DNA from 3 places in the Cohnella candida genome. Region 1 is predicted to be linked to each of the others. Evidence: riboswitches for the same ligand, from Rfam matches in the RefSeq annotation. Region 1 holds a riboswitch; each other region holds the start of a gene.
The links. Region 1 has a riboswitch for cyclic di-AMP ahead of EAV92_RS15895 (CAP domain-containing protein). Riboswitches for the same ligand answer to the same signal wherever they lie in the genome.
Positions count from the first base shown of each region.

Region 2: another riboswitch for cyclic di-AMP. It lies ahead of EAV92_RS12895 (KamA family radical SAM protein); the one in region 1 lies ahead of EAV92_RS15895 (CAP domain-containing protein).
Region 3: another riboswitch for cyclic di-AMP. It lies ahead of EAV92_RS20235 (C40 family peptidase); the one in region 1 lies ahead of EAV92_RS15895 (CAP domain-containing protein).

Region 1 is NZ_CP033433.1:3,477,791-3,487,490, forward strand. It holds gene EAV92_RS15885 (ring-cleaving dioxygenase) at 1-528, opposite strand, end outside; gene EAV92_RS15890 (sensor domain-containing diguanylate cyclase) at 625-2,220, opposite strand; gene EAV92_RS15895 (CAP domain-containing protein) at 2,373-3,098, opposite strand; cyclic di-AMP (ydaO/yuaA leader) riboswitch at 3,106-3,242, opposite strand; gene EAV92_RS15900 (hypothetical protein) at 3,295-4,098, opposite strand; gene EAV92_RS15905 (FtsX-like permease family protein) at 4,091-6,574, opposite strand; gene EAV92_RS15910 (ABC transporter ATP-binding protein) at 6,571-7,263, opposite strand; gene EAV92_RS15915 (response regulator transcription factor) at 7,612-8,259, opposite strand; gene EAV92_RS15920 (PAS domain-containing sensor histidine kinase) at 8,240-9,700, opposite strand, start outside.
Region 2 is NZ_CP033433.1:2,762,928-2,772,627, reverse strand. It holds gene EAV92_RS12915 (DUF4432 family protein) at 1-97, shown strand, start outside; gene greA (transcription elongation factor GreA) at 216-689, shown strand; gene EAV92_RS12905 (GntR family transcriptional regulator) at 867-1,502, shown strand; gene EAV92_RS12900 (TIR domain-containing protein) at 1,687-2,118, shown strand; cyclic di-AMP (ydaO/yuaA leader) riboswitch at 2,237-2,379, shown strand; gene EAV92_RS12895 (KamA family radical SAM protein) at 2,495-3,664, shown strand; gene EAV92_RS12890 (ATP-binding protein) at 3,678-5,321, opposite strand; gene EAV92_RS12885 (phosphodiester glycosidase family protein) at 5,485-6,288, shown strand; gene EAV92_RS12880 (ABC transporter ATP-binding protein) at 6,484-8,268, shown strand; gene EAV92_RS12875 (flavin-containing monooxygenase) at 8,258-9,283, shown strand; gene EAV92_RS12870 (efflux RND transporter permease subunit) at 9,332-9,700, shown strand, end outside.
Region 3 is NZ_CP033433.1:4,371,661-4,381,360, forward strand. It holds gene EAV92_RS20200 (ABC transporter permease) at 1-42, shown strand, start outside; gene EAV92_RS20205 (ABC transporter ATP-binding protein) at 39-1,070, shown strand; gene EAV92_RS20210 (DeoR/GlpR family DNA-binding transcription regulator) at 1,085-1,867, shown strand; gene EAV92_RS20215 (histidinol-phosphatase HisJ family protein) at 1,877-2,869, shown strand; gene EAV92_RS20220 (MgtC/SapB family protein) at 2,888-3,649, shown strand; gene EAV92_RS20225 (ABC transporter substrate-binding protein) at 3,701-5,122, opposite strand; gene EAV92_RS20230 (TFIIB-type zinc ribbon-containing protein) at 5,322-5,660, shown strand; gene EAV92_RS20235 (C40 family peptidase) at 5,727-6,233, opposite strand; cyclic di-AMP (ydaO/yuaA leader) riboswitch at 6,239-6,375, opposite strand; gene EAV92_RS20240 (hypothetical protein) at 6,615-7,430, opposite strand; gene EAV92_RS20245 (M1 family metallopeptidase) at 7,443-9,428, opposite strand.

The DNA.
Region 1 (9,700 bases):
CGAGGTCAGGACTTGAACGGTCGGCTCCGCGTAGGGAACGGTCAGCTGTACGGGACCTAGCCCGAGGATGAAATATTCAGCCGGGATCGGGCTGCGCGTCCAAGGAACGCCGCCGGCCACCCCATGGTTGTTCTCGTCCGACACCAGGATCAGGCGCTGATCTTCGGGATCCCGGAAAGCCAGCGTCTGGCGACCGGCCCGCTCGATGATCTCGTCATGCTCGACGCCATACTCTTCAAAGCGCTGCTTCCAATAGCGCAGGGCTTCGTCGCCGGCCACGCGGAGAGACGTCGAGGAAATGCTGTTCCCGCCATGCCGGTTCCGGCCGGCCATCGGAAATTCGAAGAAAGTGAGCTCCGTCCCCGGGTTCCCTCTGTCGTCCCCGTAGAACAGGTGATAAACGGAGGTGTCGTCCTGGTTGACCGTCTTCTTCACCAGCCGCATGCCGAGGATTTTCGTATAGAAATCGAAGTTCGCCGAAGCGCTGGCCGTGATCGCCGACAAATGGTGGATGCCTTTCAATTCCATGTGAATCGGCCTCCTTAAACTTTGAATTTAATTATCTTAAATTAAAGATAATACAGAAAAGCCACACTGTCAATAGTGCGGCGCAAGCGAACCTGACTAACTTTCCACCATGGCGGTTCCGAATACTCGGTATCGATTGCGCCCCGCTTGTTTGGCTTCGTACATGGCGCGGTCCGCATCTTTAAGAATCGTTTCCAGCTCGGCATTCTCTTCACCTGCGACGATCCGGATGCCGACGCTGGCGGTCATCTCGTAATCTTGATCCGAAAGCCGGACAGGCTTATTGAGTTCAGATGTCAGCCGATCGGCGACGTCCGTCACGTCGCGAACCCCCTCTGCACCTTCGAGAAGGAGGACAAACTCGTCGCCCCCCATCCGAGCCGCATGGGAGCGTCCGGGAGCGATCTCCTTCAAACGTTGCGACAGAACCTGGAGCAATTCATCCCCCGCCGCATGGCCAAGCGTATCGTTCACCCATTTGAAGTGGTCCAAGTCGATCAAATATACGGCAAACCCTTGGCCTTGCGCCGGCCATTCCGCGATTTTGTCCGTCAGAATCTCCATGAAGCTCCGGCGGTTCAGCAAACCCGTCAAGGAGTCATGGTACGCGAGTTGTCTCAGCTTCCGCTCGTTTTCCGTCTGCAGGGTAATGTCCGTATTCGTGAGGTATCTCCAGTAGCGTCCTTCCACTTCCATATGCACCATGTCGGACTCGACGACGTAAGCTTCCCCGCGCCGGTTGCGGATTCGGGAAACAAGGTGCAGCGGAATTCGGTTGCGGATCGCGTGGCTGAACAACTCGTACTGGCTTGTATCTTCTAGCGTAACCACATCCGCCAGGAGCATTCCTTTCCAACAAGTCTCATTCGGCGAAAATCCCGTCATCGCGACTGCCGCAGGGTTCATCTCCACCAATCTTCCATGGTCGTCGAGCAGGAAGATGCCTTGCGAAGTTAAATTGAACAGAATTTTGTAGCGGAGGTCGGCTGTGGACAGAAACTCGTAGTTAACCATCGCATGACGGATGAAAAGCGCGAAAATGAGAACGGCGAACGAATCCAGCGCGGAGTAAGGGACCCATGGAACGTCTGGCAGCAGCGGTTTGAAGACCGCTTCTGAAACGACGACCCAGACGACGCACGCGAGACCGCCCCCCAGGATCAAACGGATTCTTTTGCGTTCCAGGACGCTGATTTCCTTGGTGCGGTATTGATTGAAAGCGCGGACGATTTGGGAAACGAAACCCGCCATCGCGATGGCGGCCACGGAGTAAATGACCCACCTGTAAGCTTCGTTATAATGCTCCGTACGGAAATAGGGGCCGGCCAAATATTCAAAACGGAACGCGGGCATGTTTAGAATGAGCGGCACGATGCATACGAGCGGAAACAATGCGACGACGTGGAACAAGACGGAACGCAGCGAGAATTTATTGAGGATCTGGAAGAAATACATGCCGACCGACATCGTGAAGAAACCGCCGATCAGCTTAAGGCGCAGGCCGAAGTCCGATTGCTCCAGCGGAAGCATGTGGCCGAAAAAGTCGCCTAAATAAAGCAAGCTGCATGACAGCATGAATTCCATGGTCACGCGATGAAGCTTGTTGCGGGGGTCCCGATGGAGTACTTCGATTCCCGTATAGAACAGGAAGAGGAATGGCAGGAAAAAATAGAAGATATATAAATAGGTCATGAGCATGCTCCACGGTGTCGTCGAATTTTTAGTCTACTGCATTCTCTTAGCTATAAAATACCATAGGCATATGGGAAATTAATACCATAAAATAAAAAAAGCCTTTGCCTCCGCGTGATCGCGAAAGGCAAAGGCTCGTGTCGTTATCGATTTTAGCCTGTGAACTCCTGGACCCATTCGCCGTTGTAATAAGCAACGCCGATGGAGGTGTAGTTCGCGCCCAGGATGTTCGCCTTATGGCCCGGGCTGTTCATCCATGCCGTCATGACTTCCTGCGGCGTGCGCTGCCCCATCGCGATGTTCTCGCCGGCGTAGCGGTACGCGATGCCGAACGATTTCATCATGTCGAACGGGGAGCCGTAGGTCGGCGAGTTATGGTCGAAGTAGTTGTTGTTTTTCATGTCTTTGGCTTTCACCAGCGCCATTTGCGTCAGCTTCGCGTTGGAAGCGAGCGGCTTCAGGCCTGCCTTGGCACGTTCCTGGTTGACCAAGGAAACGACTTGGGACGCGTAGCTGGAAGCGGTCGTCGTCGTTGTGCTCGTCGTCGGTTTCGTGACCGGTTTCGATACGGGCTTCGCGACCGGTTTCGTCACGGGCGCCGTCGTTACCGGCTTCGTTACGGGAGTCGCGGTCGGCTGCGTCACCGGCTTCGTCGTCACGGGATTCGTCACGACCGGTTGCGCATAACCTGCGAACCCTTGGAAATATTGCTGAAGGAGCTTAGTGAAATCGGCGTAGTCGCCGGAGGTCACGTAGAATACTTTATACTGGACGGTTGCGTAATTCGGAGTTGCCGCGGATGCCGCACCCGGAATCGCGATCGCTGCCGTCAACGCACCAACGGAAAGCCACTTCTTCCAACCTTTCAAACCTTTCACTTGCAGATTCCTCCCTTTGTCGTGCCTGCGAGGTTAGCTGACGGGTTCGGGTCAAAGAGTAGCCCCGGCCGCACATGCTGCATGCGGCTTCACCCCATTCTTGGGTCCCCCGTGTCCGATAGCGGACTTCGGCTTGGAATGTCTACAAGTCTAGCAGGTTTTCCGGGCCGGTTCATGCCATAAATGTTGCCAACGTTCAGGAAATGCGCGTCACGAAAGGAACCGTCACCACCTCGCCGTTCCTCTGGAACTGAGCCCAAATCTTATAGATTCCAGGGGCGGGAAACCGGGTTTCGAATACGGCAACCGGCCCCGTACCCTGGCCTTCTTCGGCATGAACATGCAAGTACCGCTCCCCATCCTCCGTCAAGACCACCACGTGCCCGATCGCTCCCAAATAAGGCTCCAGATCGGTTACGGCCTTCCCCGTCGCCGCGTCGGTGATCGCGTACCGCAGTGTCACATCCTTGCCGGATGCCGGAGGATTGATCGTGAGACTGACTCGCAGTCCGTCCACGGTTCGGTCCAGGCGCTGATCCGGCGTGACGGGGACCGCCTTCGCGGTCTTACCGTCGACCGTAACCCAAGCCATCTTGTTCATGGCATCGCCGTCGGTCGGTTTGAAATCGGCGATCAACCGGTACTCGCCGCCGAACGGGAAGCGGTTTTCGATCTCGAATACGCCGTTCCCCAAATACTCGGGATGGATGTGACGGAAATAGGATAAATCCTTGCTGACGACCATGAGGTGCAGCAGTTTCTCGTGGTTCACGTCGAAATCATCGATCGTCCCGCCGTCTTTGGCCGCGATGACGACGCGAATCCGTTTGGTTCCGTCGTCTCCGTTGCCGTCAATCGTCCATTCCGCTTTAACGTCGTCTTCCATGAGCCTGTGGCTGACCTCGGATACCTCTTCATTTTCCCACGATGATTTCGAGCCGCACCCCGACAGCAGCAACATGGCCAACAAACCTAGCGCAAACAGGCTTCGTTTACTCATAGCGCAGCGCCTCGCTTAAACGGGTTTTCGAAGCTCGCGAAGCGGGAGCGAAGCTTGCGATCAAGCTGACGGCGAGGCCGAACAAGGAGATGATCGCGATAATCGTCCAGGGAACCCCGAATCGGTACGTCAAAGAACGGATTTCCATGAAAGTCGAAGTTAGGTAGACGAGCGTGATCCCGAACGCGCAGCCGATCACGGTCGCTGCCGTTCCCATGCCGAGTCCCTCCAGCAGGACCATCCGGTTCACCTGGCGCCTCGTCACGCCGACCGCGCGCATCATGCCGAGCTCGCGAACCCGCTCCATGATGTTGATCAGCAGCGTGTTGGCAATGCCGATGCCCGATATCAGGATCGAAAGGATGACCAGGAAATCGATAATGGCGAACGAGCCCGTGTAAGTTGCGCTCATGACCGATACCCAGTCTTCCGGCCCGAACATTTCTTCGATCCGGCCGCCGAACCGATCGAAAATGTTTTCCCTTAGCTGCACCGGCGAGGCGTTCTCGTCCTTCAGGATCAAAGCGTTCCTCTCGTATTTGAGCCCAAATGCTTCCTTGAATCGATCGGTCGGGAGGAAAGCGCCGTAACCGCCGTTTTTCATCGACTCCACGACGTCGACTACGCGGAAAGACTGCGTACCTTGAAGGGTGGCAAGCTCGATCGCCCCGCCGATTTCGCCGCCCCAAGCTTTGAATGCCATTTTATCGAGGACGATTTCATCCTTCTTCAAGCCCCGAACGAGTTCGCCCGGCGTCCGATCCGAAACCGAGAACAGCGGGAAGCGGTCGATCCACTCGGCGCCGATCCCGTATACGGGAAGCTTGCGTTTCGATCCGTCCAAGTTCCAGATGGCGGAATAAGTCGGGTACGTCTGGGCGTCCGCCACCCCTTCCACCTGCTTCAGCTGCTCCAAGTCGGTTTTCTCGATGTGGTGCAGATGGATGTCCAGGTTGCCTCCGTAGGAAGAATAAATGACGCGTTCGAACGATTGGACCAGCGCGGAATTGAGCGAGCTCATCAGCACGATCATGGCGATGCCCATGCACAGAATGATGGAAGTCATGGCCGAGCGGGTCCGGTTCCGGTTCAGGTTGCTGGCGGCGATTTGTCCGCTGAAGCCGAACAGCTTGCGGTACACCGGTCTTAGCAAGATCACGGCGCCCCTGAACAAATAGGGGAAGACGAGCACGATGCCCAGCATGAGCGGCGCGACGAGCAGCAAATGGTTGATGAAAAAGGCGGACGCGATCAGCAGAACCCCGAGAATACCCCACCACTTCCCTCGGGACTTCGGCGCAGTCCGGGTCTCCTTGAACGCCTCGATGACGCTGATCTTTCCCGCTTGCCGGATCGGGTACAAGGCAGCCGCGACAGGCATGAGCAGCCCGGCGCATACGGAAATCGCGAATCCTTGGCCCAGGGACATGCCCCCCTCGTCGTCCGCGCCGAACACCAGGAAAATGAGCATTTTCAGCAAGTGCGCCAGTCCATAACCGAAGAGCAGACCAAATGCGGTACCGATGACGGAAAGCAGCACGACCTCGAGCAGGACGAACGACCGCAATTGTTCCGGCGTGTAACCGATTGTCTTAAGCGCTGCGAATTCGTTTTTACGCTCTTTGATACCCACGTACATGGAATTGAAGATAATGAACGCGCTGAGCGCGATGCCGAGGAAGCCGGCCAAATACAGGGCGATGAAAAACGTATCCGCCTCGTCGAGCGAATCGTAATCGATCAGGATGGGCTGCATGTAGACGTTGCCGTAACCTTTGACGAGCTTGTCGAGCTGCCCTTCGAGCGCGGCTTTGTCCGTTCCCGGCAAGGCTTTGACCTGGATGCCCTGGATTTTGCCTGACAACCCGAACCAATCCTGCAGAACGGGCAGCGGCACGGCAACCGACCAGGGGTGGTATTTGGCCATCATCCAGCTGCTCGGCCCCATCAGCTCCACCGTATATTTGACGATGGCGGAGATCCGGATTTCGCGGACTCCTTTATCCGTGTCGAAGGAGATCGTGTCGCCGACGCGGGCTTTCCAAACGCCTGCCGTACGGTCCGTGATGACGGCGCCGCCCTGGGTCAAACTCCCTTCGACGACTTTGAAACCGGTGAGCGCGGTATCGAGCCGGCTATAGCCGGTCAGGTCGACGCGTTTTTGGATCGCGGATACGCCTTCTTTGTCGAGGAGCAGCTTCGTATTCTGCTTTAAGGCCGACACGGACGCCGTACCGTTTATTTGTTCGAACGAGCGGAACGTTTCCTCCGGGAAGTAAGCATCGGTCCCGCTGATCTGGAAATCCGCTTTGCCGAAAGCCTGCTGGAGATACAGGGGGAACGTCTTCTTCGCGGTTTCGACGGAAGAGATGACCGCGAAAGTCGAAGCGACGCCGATGACGATCGACAGCATGGTCAGGAAGGTCCGAAGCTTTCTGCGCTTCAGGTTGCGCCAGGCGATTTGCCAAGGATTCATACCGCTTCCCCGCCTTCCAGCCCGTCTTGCGCCACTTCGCCGTCCCGGATCACGATGATGCGGTCCGCCGCCTTTGCAGCCTGACGGTCGTGCGTCACCATAACGATCGTCATTTGCTCTTCCCTGCTGAGCCTGGAGAGAAGCTGCAGAATATCGCGGCCGTTCTGGCCGTCCAGGTTGCCGGTCGGCTCATCCGCCAGGATGAGGCCCGGCTTCATCGCCAGCGCCCTGGCGATCGCCACGCGCTGCTGCTGGCCGCCGGACAGCTGCGAAGGGAATTGGTCGCCTTTGCCCTCGAGGTTGACCTCTTTGAGGAGGCGCTGCACGGTCTTCCGGATTTCCTCTTTCGGCGTTTTGTTCGCCGCGAGCGACAAGGCAATGTTCTCGGAGGCCGTCATCATCGGCAGCAGCTGGTAGTTCTGGAACACGAAGCCGACCTTCGTTCTGCGGAACAGCGTCCTCTCCTTCTCGTTCAACGCGTTCAGCTTCACGCCGTCCACGACCACGTCGCCCGAGGTCGGCAGATCCAGCCCTCCGATCAGTTGCAGGAGCGTGCTCTTGCCGGAGCCGCTCGGACCCATGATCGCGACGAATTCACCTTTGCGGATGTGGATTTCGTTGTTCCTCAGCGCGGCGAAATCGCCGGACTCCATCGGGAATACTTTCGATACGTTGCGGATGTTAATCATCGTTCCGTTCCTCCATTGTGCGGCCCTTTAATTGGATCCGGGCGTTTATGGAGACATCATATAACGGAAGGTTTCGGCCCAACGCGCAAACGATGGCGACCCGCCCGCAAACAAAGTGCCGTCTCGCGCAAAAAAATGCGGGGGCGACGCAAAAAGTGGGCGGGAGGCGGGGGTTAGTGCAGGAGAGTGTGCGATTTAGCGCGGGTGGCGCGCTATTGGGGCGGGGGTGCGGTAGAGTGTGCGAGCTGATTAGTGGACGTGGGACACTATTTCGGCGGACGCACGGTGAAACGAGCTGATTAGTGGGAAGCACACAAAAAGCCGGCCCGAGGCCGGCTTTCTCTAACATCAATATAAATCCTCCGCCGGCAGAATGCCGAGGGTTTTGGCTTTCTTGATGGCTTCGACCCGCGAACCCGCGTGCAGCTTCTGGAAAATGTCCGTCAGGCCGTATTCCAGGGACCGCTGGCTGATCATGAGCGTTTTGGCGATCTCCTTGTTGCTCTTGCCTTTCGCGAGTTCCCGGAGCAGCTTTTCCTCTTCGTTCGTGATCGTCACTTTCTCTTGATCGGCTCCCCCGGACACGACGATTTCCTGCCTCCTCAGCTGCTTCAGCAGCTGCATCGGGATGATCGCCTCTTTCCTTGCCGCGAAGCGGATCGCTTGGATGAGCTGATCCCTCGTCGACGTTTTCGCGATGAAGCCGGACACGCCGGACTCCATCAGCAGATTGAAGTGCGGAGCGATCTCGAAACCGGAATAGATCAAAATGACCGCATCGGGCACGATTTCGAGCACCTTTTTCGCCAGGTCGGCCCCATTGATGTTCGGCATGTATAAATCGAATAAGATCACGTCGAACTTATGAAGCTTGATCAAGTCCGGCACCAAGTACACGTCGGTCTCGATCTTCACGTTCATGTCCGGCTCGGATTCGATCAACAGCTTCGTCCCTTCGACCACGGAACGGTGGTCGTCAACCAACAAAATGTCCATACGTATCACCTTTAAAGTCCGTATTTTCGGGAATCGAGATCTGAACGTGGAACCCGGCTTTCGGAGAAGACCTCAGCTTCATTTCGCCGCCCAAGCTCAGCACGCGCTTTTCCATGCCGGAGATGCCCATGTGCTGGAAGGATCCCGACAGCGTCGTCAAGTCGATTCCGACTCCGTCGTCCGAATAAGAAAAATAGACGCGGCCGCCGTCCGACGACAGATTCATGTCCACCCGGGTTGCTTCAGAGTGCTTGGAGGCGTTGTTCAGCAGTTCCTGCACGATCCGATACACGCCGAGAATCTGTTCTTCGCCGAGCGCACTGTCGAACCCGTCTGCCGTAAAGCCGATTTCGTAGTTCGCGAACATCCGGGCATAGGTCAGCAGGCTTTTGACCGATTCGACGAGCCCCATTTTCAGCAGGAAAGGCGGCCGTAATTCGTTGCAGGTGATGCGAATCTGATGGATCGCGTCCAGCAATCCCTCTTCGATGCGGACAAGCTCGCTTCGTACGGGTTCGTCGAACCCGTTGCCGGACCGAAGCGACTCCAGCTTACGGTACCAGATGATCAAATCCTGCAGCACCGAATCGTGCAGGTCGCTCGAGAGCGCGAACCGTTCTTTCTCCGATAGCTTGAAAAGCAGGCGAAGCATCCACTTGGGCGTTTCGTTCTTCTCCACCATTTCTTCGACTTGCCGGATCAAATCCTCGATCACCAGCAGGTTGTCGTACAGGATGGTCACGTAATGCATCGCCGTTTCCAGCCATTGCGCTTCGATGCCCGAAATCGGCTGCTTCAGCGCGATTCGCAAATAAACCGGATGCTCCTTCTGCCCGATTTTCACCCAGTGGTCGAGCGGATCCCGATCGGCAGGCTCTTGCCCCCGAGGCCGCTCTTCGATGGATGCCTCGGTGACCTGCAGGACGTCCCTCACCTCGTCCAGCAGCCGTTTCTCCAGATCGGCGACCTTCATGACGTTCGCCAGGTCGCTGGAGAAACGATTGAGGCTTTGTTGAAGGGACCTGTATCTTTCCTCGCTGTGAATGAGCTCCTGCTCTTCCCGCTTCCGCTCCGTAATATCGCGCACGAGGCCGTGTACGCCCGTCAGTTGGCCGCCCAGGATGATCGGCACCATCGTGATGTTAACGATTTTCTCGCCGTGCCGGCCCTTGTAAATCCGGCAATCGAAGTCCCGCGGCTCTTTCTGCTGCATGACTTCGAACAACACCTGGTAAACCGAGGGATGGTCTTCGTCCCAAATCAGCCCCATAAAGCACCGGTCCGTCAGCGTAGCCATCTCGATGCCGGAGATGTCCTCGAAGGCTCTGTTCGCGTTGACGAAATTCAATGCCAAATCGATCGAGAAAACGCCGGCCAGATTATTTTCGAACAGGGATTTGTATCTTTGCTCGCTTTCCTCCAGGGCCCTCTCCGTTGCTTT
Region 2 (9,700 bases), 710 kb from region 1:
GCCGCCGGGCGGAAGCGATACGACCCAATGCCTCATCGGAGTCACGCAGGATCGGTCGCTGATCGGGGATCTTGAAAAGAAAATTCACCGCGGGTGAATGAAATGTCGGCCTGATGATCGTTTTTGAGCGATTGTCAGGTTTTTTCTTTTACTAGGGATTCTCGAGACATTAAGGTAAAATGGGATCTAACGCTAAAAAATGGGGAGTTTGAACGATGAGCAACGAAGAAGTCATTTTGACGCCGGAGGGCTTACAGAAACTGAAAGAGGAGCTCCACGAGCTGAAGACAGTGAAACGTAGGGAACTTGCGGAGAGGCTGAAAGTGGCGATCAGTTACGGCGACCTGAAGGAAAACAGCGAGTACCATTCGGCAAAGGACGATCAGGCGTTCATGGAAACCCGGATTCTGCAGCTGGAGCGCATGTTGAAAGTGGCCCAAGTCGTGGACCCGGGAAGCGCGAGAGCCGATAAAATCAACGTAGGTTCGGTTGCCGTCTTGTATGACGTCGAATTCGAAGAAACCGTGGAATACCGGATTGTCGGCACGGCCGAAGCGAATGCGGCGGAAAACAGAATTTCCTACATGAGCCCGCTGGGGACTCAACTCATGGGCAGGAAAGTCGGCGACGTCATTGAAGTCAATGCTCCGATGGGCACCATTCAATACAAGCTTCTCGAAATCAAGTAGCGGGGTTCCAAACAAACAAGGGCACGGGTCACTCGGATCCGCGCCCTTGTTTGTCGTCGAATACGAAGGGGCCGAAAACATAGGCAAGACCCGTTTACATAAACGTTGAAAAGCCGTATGCTTGGGCTATTATGGGAATGTCGTCACTCGTCGAGAATAAGGGGAAGAGACAGCCAAATGGCAGACACCACGGAAACGGCCGGTTATAAATCGATCGCGCTCGATCTCGCTCACCGGATCGTCAGCGGAGAATTTCCGGTCGGCAGCAAAATTTCGGGAAGATCCCTGCTCGCGGGGCAGTATCACGTTTCTCCAGAGACGATTCGCAAAGCGATCGGCCTGCTCAAGGACGAGAATATCGTTTCCGTCTCCCAAGGGAAGGAAAACGTCGTTCTTTCGGAACAGAAAGCAAGCGAGTACGTTACGAAAAACCATTACCTGAAATCCGTGTATTCCCTGAAGCAGGATCTGCAGCTGCTTCTTCGGCAAAAGAGAGAGATTGACCGGAAATTCGATTCCCTGCTGTCCGAGATCATTGAAGCCTCGGATCGCCTTCAGAATCTGAAGCCTTATCATCCCGTCGAAATCGAGGTCCGTGAGTCCTCCCACACCGTGGGCAAGACGATCGCCGATTTGCAATTCTGGCAAAACACGGGGGCGACCATTATCGCCTTGCGACGGGGAACGGGCGTATCGATCTCGCCCGGACCCCATGTCGTGATCCGGGAAAGCGACGTGCTGGTCGTCGTCGGGGACGAAAAAACGTATCAAAAAACCGAGCAGTTCATCAACCAACCGCGCAAGGAAGCTTGACCTCGTTCCTCTAAAGCACGAACCGCCCGTGGGGCGGTTTTTTATTGCATTGTTTTACAAACAACTTTTAAACGGTTAATAGGTTGTCAGTGTGGTTCGGTTTTGATATCATGAGGGTAGTTGAGCCTGTTCACGAGGGCTCTTCTTTGTTTTACAAGCCATATCCGCGAGGTGTAGCGAGGCCGTGTCAAACGATCGGGAACGGGAACGCACCTATAAACTGTATTTAAGCCATACCTGGAATCATAATCATTCCGTTCGGGAACTCAAATCTTTTATGGACGCCGAGGAGGCGTTCCGGTATCAGTCGTATTCCATCTCTCCTCATCATCCGGTTCATGCTGCGATGGAAGAACGGAAACTGTACGAGTTGATCAAAAGCAAAATGAAATTTTGCGATGCCGTGATTTTGCTGTGCGGCGTTTATCCGTCTTACAGTCGATGGATCAACAAAGAGCTGATCGCCTGTAAAGAGGAGCTTCGCAAACCGTTGATTGCGGTCGAACGCTACGGCTCGGCGAAAACCTCGCTGCTGGTCAAAGAAAACGCGGATCTTATCGTGGACTGGAATGCCGAAGCGATCACCGGCGCCATTCGGAAACTGGTCGAACCTTGATGGGATCCAACGGGCGAGGAAGAAAATTTTTACAAACAACTTCAATATAAAAATGAGTTGTCAGATTGGAAAGTCTTTGTTATAGTGGAAATAATTCGGTTGTCAACTTTCTCAACTCCATATTGAACAGCTTAGTTTCCGGCAAGAGCCGGGAAGCGGGGGAACCAATTTTTTGGGGCGAATCGGTCCGCGTTCAGGACCGTAGGGAACCATCTATCCCGAGTCCGTCAGCTAACCTCGTCAGCTTTGGATGGGTCAGGCATCTTCAGGCGCGGCTTCACCGCGTCTGTCTTTCGACCCGTACAGCGGGTCTTTTTCATTTGCCGAGGACCCTTCAAATAAAGGCAATCCACCCTATTTTGAAGGAGGGAGTCGTATGGCGAAGCCCAAGTATATCACCGATCTGGCCAGAATCCGGCAAATCCCGGAGCATGAAAGAGAGCTGCTGAAGCGAATAACGGACAAATTCGTTTTCCGGGTGAACGATTATTATTTGGATTTGATCGATTGGGAGGATCCGTCGGACCCGATTCGCAAATTGGTGATTCCAAATGCGGACGAACTGAGCGAATACGGCAGATGGGATGCTTCGGACGAGGATACGAATTACGTCGTACCGGGCTGCCAGCATAAATACCGTTCCACGGCGTTGCTGATCGTGTCGGAAGTATGCGGGGCTTATTGCCGGTACTGCTTCCGAAAAAGGCTGTTTCGCAACGATGTGAACGAGGCTGTGACGGACGTGGAGCCGGGGCTGAAGTATATCGCGGAACACCCGGAGATCAGCAATGTCCTGCTGACGGGCGGAGACAGCTTGATTCTGGGGACGCCGAAGCTGAAGGCGATCTTCGAGAGGCTGAGGGAGATCGAGCACGTGAAGATCATCCGGCTCGGGTCCAAGCTGCCGGTTTTCAATCCGATGCGGATTTACGAGGACGAGGAGCTGCTCGAGACGATCCGTGTTCATTCCACGCCGGAGAAGCGGATTTACGTCATGGCGCATATTAACCATCCGAGAGAAATCACGAAGGAGGCGGTTCGGGGTTTCGACGCGCTTCATCGGGCCGGTGCCATCGTCGTGAACCAAACTCCCGTGCTGAGAGGAATTAACGACGATCCGCGCGTGTTGGGGGAACTGCTTGACCGGTTGTCGTGGGCGGGCGTTACGCCGTACTATTTTTTCGTGAATCGCCCTGTCGCCGGCAATCGGGCGTTCGTCCTTCCGCTGGCGGAAGTGTATGAGATCGTGGAGAAAGCGAAGTCGTACACTTCCGGATTGGGCAAGCGCGTCCGGCTGTCGATGAGCCATACATCGGGAAAAATCGAAATCCTGGCCATCGAGGGCGGCAAAGCGTATTTAAAATATCACCAATCCCGCGACGGAGAGTACGGCAAGTTCATGGTGCTCGATTGCCCTCCCGAAGCCGCATGGTTCGACGACCTGCCGGGGAACGAACGTTACTGGAAGAAGCCGGTTAAACGCACGGAAGCGGTCGTCTCGGTGAACGCACTGCCGGAATTTCCTCCTCGCAAACAGACGGTTTAGCCGGCAGCGAAGCTTAACGACCGATCAGGGAAATCCCCTGATCGGTTTTTTGCGTATTGTCATCCGCATCCGCCTGAACGGGCATCTCGGTGAGTAGAGGCAATTTGACCGTAAATGAGGAGCCTTGGTCCAGTACGCTTCGAGCGTCCAGCGATCCGCCGTGGTCTTGAATGATTTTTTTGCAGATCGAGAGTCCGAGCCCCGTGCCGCTTTCCTTCGTCGTGAAGAACGGCGTAAAAATCTTTTCCATCTGTTCCTGCGTCATGCCGCTGCCCGTATCTTCGATCTCGATGAAACAATGCTTCGTGTCGCCGCGCAGCCGGATATGAACCGAACCCGATTCCTTCATGGCTTCGAAGGAGTTGCGGATCAAGTTGAGCAGCACTTGAACCAATTTGTCTTTGTCTACCAAAACCTGCAGGGGCTCGTCCGACCGTTCGTGGTGGATCAGATGGCCCAAAAGGGCGGCTTCGGACTCCGTTAAATAGAGAACCCTGTCGATGCAGCTTTGGACCAGTTCCGGTTTCATGTTGCTGATATGCGGCTTCGCGAATTGAAGAAATTCGGCCGTCAACTCGCTCATCCGCGTAATTTCGCTCATGACCAGGTCGAACCAGGGCTTCATCGTATAATCGTTGTTTTTGGAAATTTGCATGAAGCCTTTGATCGTGGTCAGCGGATTCCGGATTTCATGAGCCATGCCCGCGGCAAGCTCTCCCACCATTCTCAGCTTTTCTTCTTGGAAGCGGATTTCCTCACGCAGCAGCCAACCGTTGCGTTTGTTCTGGAACAGGCGGTCCTCGGCCATCGAGATGAGGACGGCGGCCGTGGCGGCTTCCTGCGGGTAATTCGAAACGGCATAGGTCACGAAAAAACCGAAATGGTTGCTATCCATGAGACGGTCGACTTCGGCGAGGAGGTTGTCCTTTTGGGGGACGGCGACGGCGAAGCGGTCTCCCGCATAACGGGACATGGCGAGCGAATCCTTAAACGTCTTCTTCAATTTCGAAGACATATTGATCATGATTTCGTTGCCGTTATGGATGTTCGGCGTATGGTAAGATTTGAAATCCTGCAGATCCAGGGTGATGAGAGCGAACTCGCGGTCCTGGTCGACGAGGTCTTGGATCGCCTTGAGGAAGCAGTCGTAGTTCAGCAAGCCGGTCAGCGGATCATGGGTCGTCAAATAATTCGTTTGCTCCTGCAGGCGTTTCGCGAGCTGCTCGGAATGAAGGAAATATTGAAAGACGACCACGACCAGGTAAACGGCGAGGAAATCGAATAACGAAACGACCATGTTATACGTCGTATGAGGCATATAGGTTAACCGAATGACGGTGTATTCCAGCACTAGAATGCCGGTGAACAAGAATGAGACGTAGGATCGATGGTGTTTCCGTACGACTAAGCTGATGAGAATGAGGTACAGGATTTCCGTCCAATTGAGATGGGTGAAGTAATGAAAAAGGCCGAGCGTAACCGGTTGGCAGTATCGGAGCACTCCGTAACGCGATTTCAAAGTGGCGGTAAGCATGAACAAGAGGCCCGAAACGAGCATGGGAATGATCATGGGCGTTTTGTCGAGCAGGATGGAGGCGGCAGCGATGAATACGGTAACGATCGGCGTGATTCCATACGCATAGAACTTGTGGCCCAAAGCTGTACACTCCCAAACCGATAGAATGGCACGACGGATATCGTTTTCCTTAATATTAACACAAACGGCATCCACATGTTCCATGAACATCCAGAACAGGCATTGACCGGTGTCGTGAGATCGTGTAGTTTCAATTCATCATGCGGTAAAGAAGGAAATCGCCATGGAACGACGTCCGATCATCAGAATCCCCGGTAAAGCGTCCATTTTGGTCCTCTTGGCCGCCATTTTCGGTTTGTCCGTTCTTTGGATGGCCGGAAGCGGCGAAAGTCCGAAACGCCAGCCGGACCCCAACGCTCCCCGTGCTTACCTATATGGAGCGGTGAAGGCGGCCAACGGCATGGAGCTGCACTATCTGCGAACGCGTCCGTCCAACATAGAGCCGGCGGTCGTGAACGAGAATGTGACGCTGTCGGCGTTTTACGGAATCAACGGAGGATTTTTCTATCAGAAGGATTTGCTCAGCCTCGCCGTGGTGAACGATATTCCCGTACATCAAGCGAACGGCTCTTATGGAAGCGGCGGCTCGAACGTCAAATACGCGCGCGGAACGCTCGTCTGGGACGGCGCCGCCGACGCGCTCAGCGTACAAATTGTTAGCAAGGCGTCCGATTTGACTGTTACGGACCGTTCCCGTTATTGGGCGCAGGGCGGCATCAGCATGTCTTTGGGCGACAATTTCGGATGGATGCAGCAGGCGGCCGCCGAAAACGCGCCGTTCGCGGACGAGGATCGTCTGAGATCCGCCGCGGCATTCGATGCCCAAGGGAATTTGTACTTGATCGTGAGCGAAACAAAGGGGACGCTCGCCGCCTTCCGTGACGCGATCCTGGAGAAGATCGGCGCGCTGGGGCTGGTGGACGGCATTTTCCTCGACGGCGACGGCTCCTCCCAGTTGCGCAGTCGCGAGAAGGAGCTGAAAGGCGACGGCCGTCCCGTCGTGGAGATGCTTAGGCTATTGAAATAGTGGGCCATTTCGCGAGAGCGAAGTGGCCCTATTTTTGCGTCCGATCCGCATTTTTTTGCGCTCCGGGCTCCAAGTTTTGCGCGTTCCGGCTGTCCTCTCCGTAATAAGATAGCTGCATACCGCCTGGGAGTACCCGTTGACCCAGGACATCCGGCGCGGAATCGAAGTGACGCGCGCAAGGAGAGTTTGCAGCCTATGAGATTGTTATGGCCTTACGTTCGCAAAGAGATGAAGCTTTATTCGTGGGGGTTCGTCGGCAGCCTGTTCCGGTTCCTCATCCCCCTGACCGTTCCGTTGATGATGAAATACCTGTTTGACCACTTGCTGCATGAAGGTTCGTTCACGCACGCGGAGCAAGTCCGCCAAATCCTGCTCATCGCTGCGGCAATGTGCGGCGTGTTCCTGGTCGTCCGCATGCCGATGGAATACGTTAGGCAGTACAGCCTGCATACCGCCAACAACAATGTCATCAAGGCGCTGCGCCGGGGCGCTTTCCGCAAAGTCCACGCGCTCGACGCCAAATATTTCGCGGACCACAAAAGCGGCGAAATCGGCACGCGTTTCTTCGACGACATCGAGAAAGCGAGAGGCATGATGACCGCCGTGCTCGGCAACATCTGGATCGAAATGGTCGTGCTCGCGTTCGTCGTCACCGTCATGCTGACGCTGAACCTGCAGCTGACGCTGCTGGCGATCGGGCTCGTCGCGCTGCAATTCGGACTGGCCCATTACCTCTCCAAGAAATTCAAAGTATCCACCCGGGACATGATGAATTACCGGTCCGTGCTGAGCGGGTTCATTTTCGAAAAAATCCAGGGCGCGTTCATTTCCAAGCTGTTCGCCTCCGAAAAACGCGACCTCGCCGAGCTGGACCGCCATCTGGATCACTACGAAAAGCTGACGGACAAGCACGCGAAATTGAACGCGATCACGTTGTCCTGCGTCAACGTGCTGAGCGACATCACCCCGTTCGCCGTTGTGCTGACGGGCAGCCTGTTCGTGATCAAAGGCGGTTTGACCTTGGGCGGGCTGATCGCGTTTTTCGCTTACGTCGACAAAATGAGGAGCCCCGTCGCCGCGCTGGTGCAGGCTTTCCCCGCGATTACCGAAGGCAACGTGGCGCTCCAGCGGATTTTCGAGTTTTTGCGCATCCCCTCAACGATCAAGGAGAAAGAAAATCCCGTCATCCTTAAAGGGCTGTCCGATTCGATCGCGTTCCGCGACGTTTCCTTCTCGTATCCCGGCGGCGATCCGGTGCTGAAGCGGGTGACGCTGACGCTGCACAAAGGCAAGACGTACGCTTTCGTCGGAGAAAGCGGCGGGGGCAAGAGCACGTTGCTGCAGCTGCTCATCCGCATGTACGACACTTCGGGCGGCGAAATCCGCATAGACGGCGCGGACATCCGGGACTATTCTTTGATGAGTCTGCGGGAGCAAATGGGAGTCGTGACCCAGGACAATTTCCTGTTCAGCTCCTCCATCCGCGACAACCTCAAGTTGGCCAAACCGGACGCCACGGACGAAGAAATGGTCGCCGCGGCCGAAAAGGCATTCGCCCACCATTTTATTAGCGCTCTTCCTAACGGCTACGACACGGAGATTGGAGAACGGGGAATCAAGCTTTCGGGCGGGCAGAAGCAGAGGATCGCGCTCGCGCGGGTGTTTTTGAAGGATCCATCCCTGATCATTCTGGATGAAGCGACCAGCGCGCTCGACAACGAAAGCGAACGGCTCGTCCAGGAATCGCTCCGGCGGCTGCATCGAGATAAAACCGTCGTCATGATCGCCCACCGGCTGTCCACCGTTCAGGACGCGGACCGGATTTTCGTCATGAAGCGCGGAGAGATCATCGAAAGCGGAAGTCATCAAGAGCTTCTCCAGAGGGATGGCTACTATAAGGAACTTTTCTCCAAACAGAGCGAGGAAGACCGGCAATCGGCCGGGCGAAACGAAAGGAACGTGCGCAAAGATGCTTCATGAACAAGAAACGCTCGACGTACTCGTGATCGGGGCCGGGCAAGCGGGGCTGGCGATGGGCGGCCAGTTGCAGAAGCTCGGCAAATCATTCGTCATTTTAGGGAAAGAAGAGCAGGTAGGGGATGTATGGAGAAAACGGTACGATTCTTTGGTGCTGTTCACGCCCCGCTGGTACAGCTCGCTGCCGGGTTTGCCGCTGATGGGCGACCCGAACGGGTACGCCTCCAAGGACGAAATCGCGGCTTATCTCGAAAGCTACGCCCTTCATTTCGGCCTGCCGGTCCTACTCGGTACGGAAGTGCTGGCGCTCGATAAAATCGACGGTCTATTCCGGGCTTTCACCAATCGGGGCATGTTCTACGCGAAACAAGTCGTCGTGTGCACGGGGCCGTTTCATCGGCCATATGTGCCGCCTGCGGCGCACGGGCTGTCGGATGGCGTGACCCAGCTTCATTCGTCAGAATACCGGAACGCTTCCCAGCTTCGTCCGGGTTCCGTGCTCGTGGCGGGAGCGGGGAATTCCGGCGCGCAAATTGCGGTTGAATTGAGCAGCGAACGAGACGTATATTTGTCCAGTGGGCATTCTTTGAAATTCATGCCGCTGCAGCTGTTCGGCAAGAGCATTTTCTGGTGGTTCGGCAAAACCGGCCTGCTGCGCGCGGGCGCCGATTCCCCGGTCGGCAGAGTCGTTCGGAAGCGGAACGATCCGATTTTCGGCCTGGAACTGCGGGACAAGATACGCCAAGGGCAAGTGCGTCTCCGACCTCGCGTCGTGGACATCCGGGAAGACCGGATCCTGTTCGAGAACGACGCGGACCCCCTTACCGTGAGCAACGTTATTTGGGCGACCGGCTTCCGTTCGGACTACGGCTGGATCCAGATTCCCGGGGCGTCAAGCGGTGCAGGACCGGAAGGCTTGTTCTTCCTGGGAATGCCGTGGCAGCGGAACCGCGGGTCCGCGCTGATCGGCGGTGTCGGCGAAGACTCGGCGGTATTGGCGAAGCGGATGTTCGGCTAAGGCGTACCCGGCAATTATAGAGATTTTTGGAATAGGAGAGAACCTTACATGCTTTCCGTCATTCGTTTCAGCATGCGCAATACGGTGGCCGTTTTCATGATGATCGTCCTGCTTATAGCAGGCGGCCTTTATTCGGTCCAAGGGATGAAAATGGAGAAATACCCGAACGTCGGCATCCCTTACTTGCACATGAACATCGTTTATCCGGGCGCTTCGCCCGACCAGGTCATGAACGACATCGGTCTGCCGCTCGAGCAGGTGCTGTCCAACGTCGAAGGCAAAGTGAACATGTATACGGGCGCGAACCCGAACGTGTTCTGGTCCACGATCGAATTCGGCATGTCGACCGATATGGACAAAGCCGAACAGCTGATGAGGGACGCCGTGTCCAAAGTCAAACTTCCCGATACCGCGGGC
Region 3 (9,700 bases), 890 kb from region 1:
ACGGCATTGCCGTCCGAAGGCGGAAAGGAGGAAACGGCTTGAGTTTCGTTCAAATACGCGACGTGACCAAAAGCTTCAATCGCCATCCGGTGCTCGACAAGGTTTCGCTCTCCATCGAACAAGGGGAATTCGTCACGCTGCTCGGGCCGAGCGGCTGCGGCAAAAGCACGCTGCTGCGCGCGATCGCCGGCCTGAACCCGATCGACGAAGGCAAGATCGAAGTCGGCGGCCGCGATATCACGTTCCTGCCTCCCAAAAGTCGCAACGTCGGCATGGTTTTTCAGTCTTATGCGCTGTTTCCGAATATGAACGTATTTGATAATATTGCTTTTGGGTTAAAAATGATGGGCTTAAAAAAAGACGAGATTCGGCCGATGGTAGAAGAGATGCTGTCGATTATCGACCTCCGCGGCAAGGAGGACCGTTACCCGAATCAGCTGTCCGGCGGACAGCAGCAGCGGGTCGCGCTTGCCCGTTCGCTGATCAAGAAGCCGAGCGTGCTGCTGCTCGACGAACCGCTCAGCGCGCTCGACGCGAAGATCCGCCGCTCGCTGCGGGGCGAAATCCGCCGCATCCAGCAGCGGCTGAACATGACGACGATCTTCGTCACGCACGACCAGGAAGAAGCGCTGACGGTATCGGACCGCATTTTCGTCATGAACCACGGCCGCATCGAACAGGTCGGCAGCCCGAACGAGATTTATACCGCGCCGGCCAGCGAATACGTCGCCCGGTTCATCGGCAACTACAACGTCTGGAGCCGGGATCAGCTGCAAGGGCGCGCGATCCGCGGACTGCCCGAGCAAGGCGGCATGTTCGCCGTCCGGCCGGAAGCGATCCGGATGGCCGCGGCGACGGCGGAAGAAACTCCGGACGCGATCGTGGCCGAAGGGACCGTGTCCCAGGTGTCGATTCTGGGCAACGTGCTGCGTTTCGAGGTCAACGTGTCCGGCCTCCCGGTGACCGTCGACATGCTGAGCGGCCACTCGCTCGACAGTTGGCCCGCCGGTGCGCCCGTCAAGCTGTCGATTTCCCGGGACGAATGGAAAAGCGTTCGTCCCTCTTCGTAGGGAGACGCGCCGAGATGTCCTTGTCGTTTGAGAAGCGCAAGAAGAAGATCCTCGAGCGCCTGAACAAGGAAGAGCGCGTGGAAGTCCAGGTCCTGGCAGAGGAGTTTCGGGTGTCGACCGAGACGATCCGGCGGGATCTGGAGCGGCTGGACCGCGACGGGCGCCTGAAAAAGGTGTACGGCGGGGCCGTGAAGGTCCGGGCGGATTCGCTCGAGCTGCCGTTCGACGAGAAAACGCTGCTTCAAGCGCAAGAGAAGGCGGCCATCGGAAGGTATGCGGCCTCTCTGGTGAAAGACGGCGACACCGTCATGCTCGGGAACGGGACGACGACGATCGAGCTGATCCGCAATTTGACGGAGCATCGGGACGTCACGATCGTGACCCATTCCACGCCGACCTTGCTGCTGGCGCTGGATATTTTTCCGGGCAAAATCATTTTCGCGGGCGGCGAGGTCAACAAACGCCAGAAATCGACGGAAGGCCCGCTCGCCGAGCTCGTCTTGAATCGGCTGCGGGTGAATAAGGCATTCATTTCCGCGGGAGGCGTGTCACTGGTCGACGGCATTACGGATTACGAGCTGTCGGAAGCGAACATTTCCCGGAAAATGATGGAGCGCGCGGACGAGACGATTTTTTTGGCGGATTCCTCGAAATTCGGCAGAACGACGTTCGCCAGCGTCTGCCCCCTCGACGACGTGTATACGATGATCACGGATGCGGGCTGCGACCGGGAATGGCGCAAAGACTTGGCGGACAAAGACATCCGGCTATGGATAGCGGGCGAGGAGGATGGATGAACGTTGAAGGTGGATTTTCATTTCCATTTGGAAGAAGGGCCTTACTCTTTCGGTTGGCTTCAAAAAACCGCCCGGGCGCTGCAGAACGCGCCTGACGAAAGTCCCATAGAATATCGCAGCCACACCCTTCCCTGGATCGAAGAGCAGACGAAACGGCTGCAGACGAGGCTGGCGGAAGGCTGCTTCTCCGAACGCTGGATGGAGCGGTACATGGCGCAAGGACGCCAACGGGGGATCGAAAGGTTCGGGATCGTGGACCATCTCTACCGTTTCGAGGAATTCCGGGAATACTACGAGAAATACGTCATCATCGACGACAGCGAGCTGGGCCGCCTTCAAAGCTATTGGCTCGACCGGGTCCGAATCGGCTCGATCGAGGAATACTTGACCGCGGTCCGCCGCATGCAGAAGAAAGGCCATCCGATTTCCGTCGGCGTGGAAGCCGACTTTTTCCCGGGAGGGGAAGCGGAGCTCAAGGCGCTGCTGGACCGCTATGAGCTGGATTACGTCATCGGAAGCGTCCATTTCGTGGACGGATGGGGATTCGACAACCCCGAGGTTCAGCACCTGTTCGAAGAGAAGGACCTGCTGGAGTTGTACCGTTACGGCTTCGAGCACGTGAAGCAAGCGGCACGCTCCGGCATTTTCGATATCATCGCCCATTTGGACAATTTGAAGGTGTTCAACTACCGGCCCGACGAAGCTTTGCTGCAGGGCCTTTATGACGACCTCGCCGCGGCGCTCAAGGAGGCGGACGTCGCTTCCGAGATCAATACGGGCCTCGCTTACCGTTATCCGGTCAAGGAGGCGTGCCCGAGCCCGTCTCTGCTCGCTAAGCTGCACGCGCACGGGGTGCCGATTACGCTCAGCTCGGATGCGCACTTCCCGGACGATATCGGGACGATGCTGGATGAGGCCGCGCAGCTGGCTTGGGATACGGGATACCGGGAGATCGTCTATTTCAGGGACCGTCACAGAATCAGCGTTCCCCTTCGGGAATAGAGCAGGGAGGGTGATCGAATGTCCAATCCCGCCGTATGGCAAATCAGTCACTGGGAATTGACCCTGCGCATCCTGTTCGCGCTCGTGGTCGGAGGTTTGATCGGTCTGGAGCGGGAGTTCGGGCAGCACTCGGCCGGTTTCCGCACGCACATCCTCGTCTGTCTCGGCTCGGCGCTGATCATGCTGTTGTCTCTGTACGGGTTCAGCGTCTTCATGGGGGAGCCGAACGTCCGGGCTGACCCTGCAAGGCTTGCGGCGCAGGTCATCAGCGGCATCGGTTTTCTCGGCGCGGGGACGATCCTGCGCAACGGCAATTCGATTTCGGGCCTGACGACGGCCGCGTCGCTGTGGGTCGTGGCGGCTTTGGGCCTGGCGGTCGGAGCGGGTTTCTATTACGGGGCGCTGCTCACGGCCTTCTTGTCCCTGGTCTGCCTGTTCGTGCTGAACAAACTGGAGAAAGTATTCAGCAGGAAGCGGAGAATGGCGGACCTGACCGTTACGATGCGGGAATCCGGCGGAAGCGTGCAATCGGTGATGGCGAAGGTCGCGGCGATCGGGGCGACGATCGAGGATTTGTCCGCGGAGAAGGGCGTCGGCGGCCAGGAAGGTGCGGCGATTCAGGTTCATCTCCGGGTGAAGAACATGATGCTGGAAAAGCATCTGAACGTGCTGGACGAACTGCGGGCGATTCCTGGGGTGATCAGGGTCTCGTACCATTTGTCCGACGGCAAAGGGCGGAAAAAGGCACCGGAAGATATACCGTCCGGCGGCGACGTATAAGGAAATGCAAAGCGGGCAGGATCGCGTGAAGCGAACCTGCCCGCTTGTCATTTAACCGCCTGATTCCGTCGTCGCCGTTTCGCCCGGTTTGGCGGTATCTTTCTGTTGTTTCGCCAGCAGCAGGGCTTCCTCGGCTTTCGTTTGCAGGCTGTCGAGCGCCTCGGACACGGAAACCTTTCCGTCGGCCGCCGCGGATAATTCCTGCTGGGCCATGCCTTGGAAGTTGTTCATGAAGTCTCCGGGAACCGCTTCGTAATTTTTGTACATGGCCGGCTGAATCGGCTTCAGCTTGTAGAAAGCCTCGAAATGGTGGCCTTCTTTGTCCGACAGGTACTGGGTGCGGACGGGCATGTTGCCCATTTGCCGCTTGGAAGTGACGCGGGCGAATTCGTCGCCGTGAATATACTGTAGGAACGTCCAGGCCGCCTTCGACTGCGCCGATTTGGCGGATATCGCGAAAATGTTGTTGAAGGAGACGTACGGGCTGTATTCGGGATTGCCCGGGTCGACCGGCATCGTGACGATGTCCCAATTTTTCACGGCTTTGTCTTTGACGACGTTCTGCGCTTGTTTGATCTGATCCATTAAATAAGTGCCCTCGAACGTCATCGCGACTTTGCCGCCGATGAACGGATCGCGGAGCAAGTAGTCCTCATACTGCATGGGCCCGTCGCTCATCTGGTTGGGATCCTCCGTATAGAGGGCGCCTGACTTCCAGGCGTTAAGCGCGGTTTCGTACGTTTTCTTCCAAGCGTCGGTGTTCACGGTGACGTTTTTGGCGCCGGCGTCGACGATGTTGAGGTTTTTCGTCAGGCCGATCATGTTGCCGAGCTGATACAGATCGGTCGCGGAGTATCCCATTTTGAGGCCGTACACGCGATCGTCTTTGGAGCCTGTCGTCGGGAACATCGCCGCCAAGCGGAACAAGTCGTCCCAGCTCATCTGGTCCTTGGGCAGTTCGACGCCGTACTTTTGGAACATGTCCTTATTGTAGAAGATCGCTTGGCTGTAGAAGTTCGGGACGAGTCCGTAAAGCTTGCCGCCGCTCAGCTCCTTCAGGTAGTCCAGCATGCCGGGCATCAGTCCCGCCTGGTCGAAGCTTTTCTCCTGCACTTGGGTTTCCAGCTCGAGCAGTTTGCCTTCGTTCGCCATTTTCGTGTACTGGTCCGCGGAGAGCATGACGATGTCCGGCTTCTGCTCTTCGATGAACTTCCGCGTCTCGGCTTCCATGTCCTTGCCCGGCTCGTGCTTGATGCTCTGCGTGTTGACGACTTCGATCTCCACCTCGGGATGCAGGGCGGAGAAGAGCATGCCGTACTGGTCGAAAAACGACCTTTCGTCATAGTACATGACCTTCAGCGTGACGGGTTCCGCGCGCTTCTCGGCGCCGGCGTCTCCGAAGCTGCAGCCGGCCAACAGGCTTGCCGTCAACGCGAACGGAAAGACGTAACGGGTCCAACGGTAGCGATTCAATTTCCCCACTCCTCCCATTTCTTTTCCTTGTTTCTCTATGATTCGACTCTATTATCTTCCAAGTGGAATCCATTTCCTAGGGAAATAAGGAAATGTTATGAGATTTTAGGGAAAATTTAGGGAGGGGGAGCGCGGAACCGCATGGCCGTTCGGCCGTATGGAATGAGGGCAAACCTGAATTTAAAGGAGGTTGAAGAGCATGAATTGCCCGGTATGCGACAATTCGCGCCTGAGAGAGGTTGAGAAGAACGGCATCCTGATCGACGTCTGCCCGACATGCAAAGGGGTTTGGCTGGATCGGGGGGAATTGGAGAAGCTGATGACGGACGTGCGCGAGGTGCGTCAGGATTACAACGAGTGGTATTATGCGGACTCGGACCGCCGGAACGATCCGTCCCAATATCCGCCGCAACAGCAGCCGCCTTATCCGCAGCAGCAAAGCCGCCAACCGTATTACGGGAGCCACCCGCAGGGACATCCGAAACACTACAAAAAGAAAAAGAGCGTACTGGACGTTTTCGGAGACTTGTTTGACTGATTCCGCGCGGTGGTAATAAAAAACGAAGACCCGCTTGAGCGGGCCTTCGTCCTCGGTTCAGCCAAGTCATCCAGCGGCGGATTCGTCGTCCGCTCCCGCGGCGACGTCCGGATCGGTGGCGACTTCCTGATAAGTGTCGGTATCCATCACGCGGCGTGCTCCGATGTAGCGTTTCACGTAGTAATCCGCCGACAAAGAGTCGATCGTTACCCCGCGGGTAAAGGAAGCGTGGGCGAATTTGCCGTCGCCAACGTAGATTCCTACGTGCGAAACACCATGACCGCTCGTGTTGAAGAATACCAGGTCGCCCGCGCGAAGATCGGCGCGAGCCACTTTTTTGCCGCGTTGGAACTGTTCCTTCGAGCTGCGCGGAAGCGTGATCCCGAGCTTCTTGAAGACGTATCCGGTAAATCCGGAGCAGTCGAATCCGCCCGTGGTCGTTCCTCCGTAGTCGTAATCGACGCCGATCACTTTGCCGATCGTGTCGTCCAGCTTGGAGTCAGCAAACGCGCTTCCGACTTGGAAGGCAAGCAAAAAAGCAAGAGAAAGCAGCAAAACGGAAACTTTACGCAAGACTGGGTGTCCCCTTCCGATGCCTACGAGGTTAGCTGGAGGGTTCGGTTGAAGGTTCCCTATGGCCACTGTGTTGCGAGGCCAATTCACCCGTAATGGTTCCCCCGTTTCCCGGTGCACGGGAATTCGGCAATTTTTTCACACAGCCCTAAATATTCGCTTTTTGCGGCGGACTTCCTGCTCCCCAAGGATTAGAATTCCTTAATCTTTGCCTCCCAATCGACTCTTTGAACCTCCTTTCAAGGCGGTTTTTTAGTTGCCCGTAAAACGCGCAACCCCCGCCCGCAAGCGCCGGAGCGGCTTACGGACGGGGATTTCCCGGGCAGGAATTGTCGAATGACGACCGGGACTTCGGGCATGAGACGGACGGAAAAAACAGGCTTACTCGTTTCCCCTCCAGACCGCGAATTGGGAGGCGGCGGTCCAGAGGGACAGCAGGGTGCGCACGAAGTGGAAAGCTTGGTGAAGCGCCACGGCGATAAAACCCGACCAGAGGAGAGAGACGGACGACACGGCTGCGGATGCGGCGGCGCCGATGCCGGCCATCGCCAGCGAGACGGCCAGAAGCGGCAACGCCCGGGACAGGGCTTGCATCAGTGCTTTGCCGAAGCCTTCGCGGCTGACGGCGCCGAATTGAAGGCATTGGAACAGCACGTGGACGACGAAGCCCCAGATGAGCCATCCCGCCGCATAGGGTAGCAGCTCCCGGATCCAGCTTCCGGGAGAGCCGGCGCTGAAGAACCGGTCCTTGGCCATCGGCAGCAGCCAGACGGCGGGAAGCAGCGCGAGGGCGTTCTCCAGCCAGTAGAGCAGCACGACCGGTTTCCACGCTTGCCGGATGCCGGCGAGCATGCGGGTGCCGCTCTTCTCTTCTTCCGAATGGCGGAAGGAGTAATAGAGGCCGGCGTTGATCAAGGGAGAGACGATCATCCGGAACAGCAGCAAGCCTGCCAGCAGCCAGAGAAGCGGGTCGAGCAAATCGGTCCGAAGCAGCCGGAATTCCGCTTCGATCAGGAACAGCGGAATCGCGTTCGCGTTCGGGTGAAGGTCGGGATACCGCGCGAGCACGGGCGTCACCACGGAGTCTACCAGCCGGAACAGGAAGAATCCCCACAATAAGCGATACAGAAATAAGAGAACCCCTACATACTTATGCCGGACCGTCATGTCCCATCCCTTGCCGAGCCATCTTCTCATGCGGCGCTCACCTCACCATGCGAATGTGCTGAAGAAGCTTTCCAGCGCCTGGGCGACGCCGGTCGTCCATTTGACCCGTTCCTTGGAGGGGACTTCCGCCTTCAGGAAGTTGTTGTAGCGCCGGTTGTCCAGGACGACCGACAGGTTCGGGTCCACGGCCGCATAGAGCAGCGGGGATGCCGAATCGAGCTGCAATTGGGTCTGGTTCTGCGCTCCGTCCCACTGTCTGCGTTCCGTCCGGCCGTCCGCGTAGCCAAGCGCGAGAGTGACCGGCTGCGGGCTGCCTCCTTTGCGCTTGAGCGTCACCAAGGTGCGATAGCCGCCCTGCTCGGTTTTGTGGGAATCGATCGATTCGATGGAGAAGTCGGCCGTCTCCCCGCGGTACACGTAAGCGCCGAAGAAATCGTTCCATTTGAGCTTCGTCACGTTTTCGGCCACCTTTTGAAAATCCGCCGTGGACGGGTGTTTGAACCGGTATTTCTGGAAATAGGCGCGCAGGATTTTGTTCATCGTCTTCTCTCCGACCTGCCGCTCCATGGCCGTCAGCACGAGTTTGGCCCGCAGGTACACGTTATCCGCGTAGCCGTCCGGTTTGCCGTAGTGCCAGGCGAACTGGTGCAGCGGTTCGGGATCGGTGAGGTAGCTTCCTTCCACGGCCGTGTTCGGCGAAACGCCGTAAATGGCGGACATCAGCTTGTCTTCGGAGTAGGAGGTGAAGCCCTCATCCAGCCAAGCCTCTTCGAACTCGTTGGAGGCAGCCATGCCGTACCAATATTGGTGCGCGATTTCGTGAACGAGGGTCCGCTCCAGCTCGTAACCCGGACTGGCGCTCTTGGCGGCTGCGGCGGTGACGAGCGTCGGGTATTCCATGCCGCCGGCTCCGGCGCCTCCCGCGGGGGGCACGACCACGGACAGCGTCGAATAGGGATATTCCCCGTACCAGGAGGCCAGCTTGGAGAGCGACGATTTGGCCGCGTGCAGGTAGCGGTCTTTCAAGTCCTTATGAAGCGGGTCCAAATAAAGGCGGATTCGGACGCCGGGGATGCCGGGGGCGGAGAAGGAATCCTCGTAATAGACGAATTGAGGCGACGCGGACCAGGCAAAATCGTGCACGTCGTCGGCGTAATATTGGTACGTCTTGCGTCCCTGGACCGAAGCGGGGGATTTCGTCTGGAAGCCCGTCGCGGCGACGGTATAGTTGTCGGGCACATTGATCCGCACGCTGTAGATGCCGAAGTCCGAGTAAAATTCGGAGTTGCCGTGGTACTGGTGAAGGTTCCAGCCTTCCGTCGTGCGGCCGCGCATGCCGACCGTCTCGTAAACCGCGACTTTCGGGAACCATTGCCCGGCCATGACGAAATCGCCGGCGGTGCCCATGCGGGCGAACACTTGGGGAAGCGTGACCTTGAAATTCATTTTGAGGGTCACCGACGCGCCCGGCTTGACCGCTTCCGGCAGGCGCAGCGTGGCGAGCGTGCGGTCCTGCTTGTTGCCGTCGTCGGGCTGGACATAGTGCAGGCGGGGCAAGAGGGTTTCGCCTTCTTCCGTCGTCAGCGCGGCGATTTCCATCGCTCCGTAGCTGCCGGGCGCCATGGCGTCGCCGCGAAGCTGGCCGCCGGATTCCTTGAGGAACGTGCTGCCGGGGGAGAAGGCGTTCGGATACAAGTGGAAATAGAGATCCGAGACCGATTTCCGGCCGGGATTTTTCCAGGTGACCGTCTGCTGCCCCGTCAGCGTGTTGTCCGGGTTCAAGGTCACGGAGATATGGTATTCGGTCACGCGCTGGCTGAGGACGACCGGCTTCGGCTGTATGGGCGCCGCCTCCGGCTGGGGAGCTTTGGGCACGGCGGCGGGCGGAGCCTTGCCGGAGGCCTGGGCGATGGCCGGCCAGGCATATTGCGTTTCCAGCGCGTCCGCGAACCCGAACCGGATCGAGAATACGAGGGCGACGGCGGCTGCGGTGAAAAGAAGCAGGCGTAGCGTGCGGCGCTTCGGCATAACGGATAACCCTCCCGTTGACAAGCATCTACGGACATCTATATGCGGGTTGTCCGCGGATTATTTCTGCTTGTCTGAGGGCGGGGGCGGTTATTGGAAGCCCAGCTTCTTGCTGGCCGTTCTTGTGGCAAACCGCTATTACCCAATAAGAAGCTGCACAGTGAGCATCAGCTTGACGAAACACTCGGTGACCGCAAAACCCGCACGATTCCTTGTGACATCCACGACAATATGGCGCTTACAAGTCTAGCTCGATCACGATGCCTATGTCA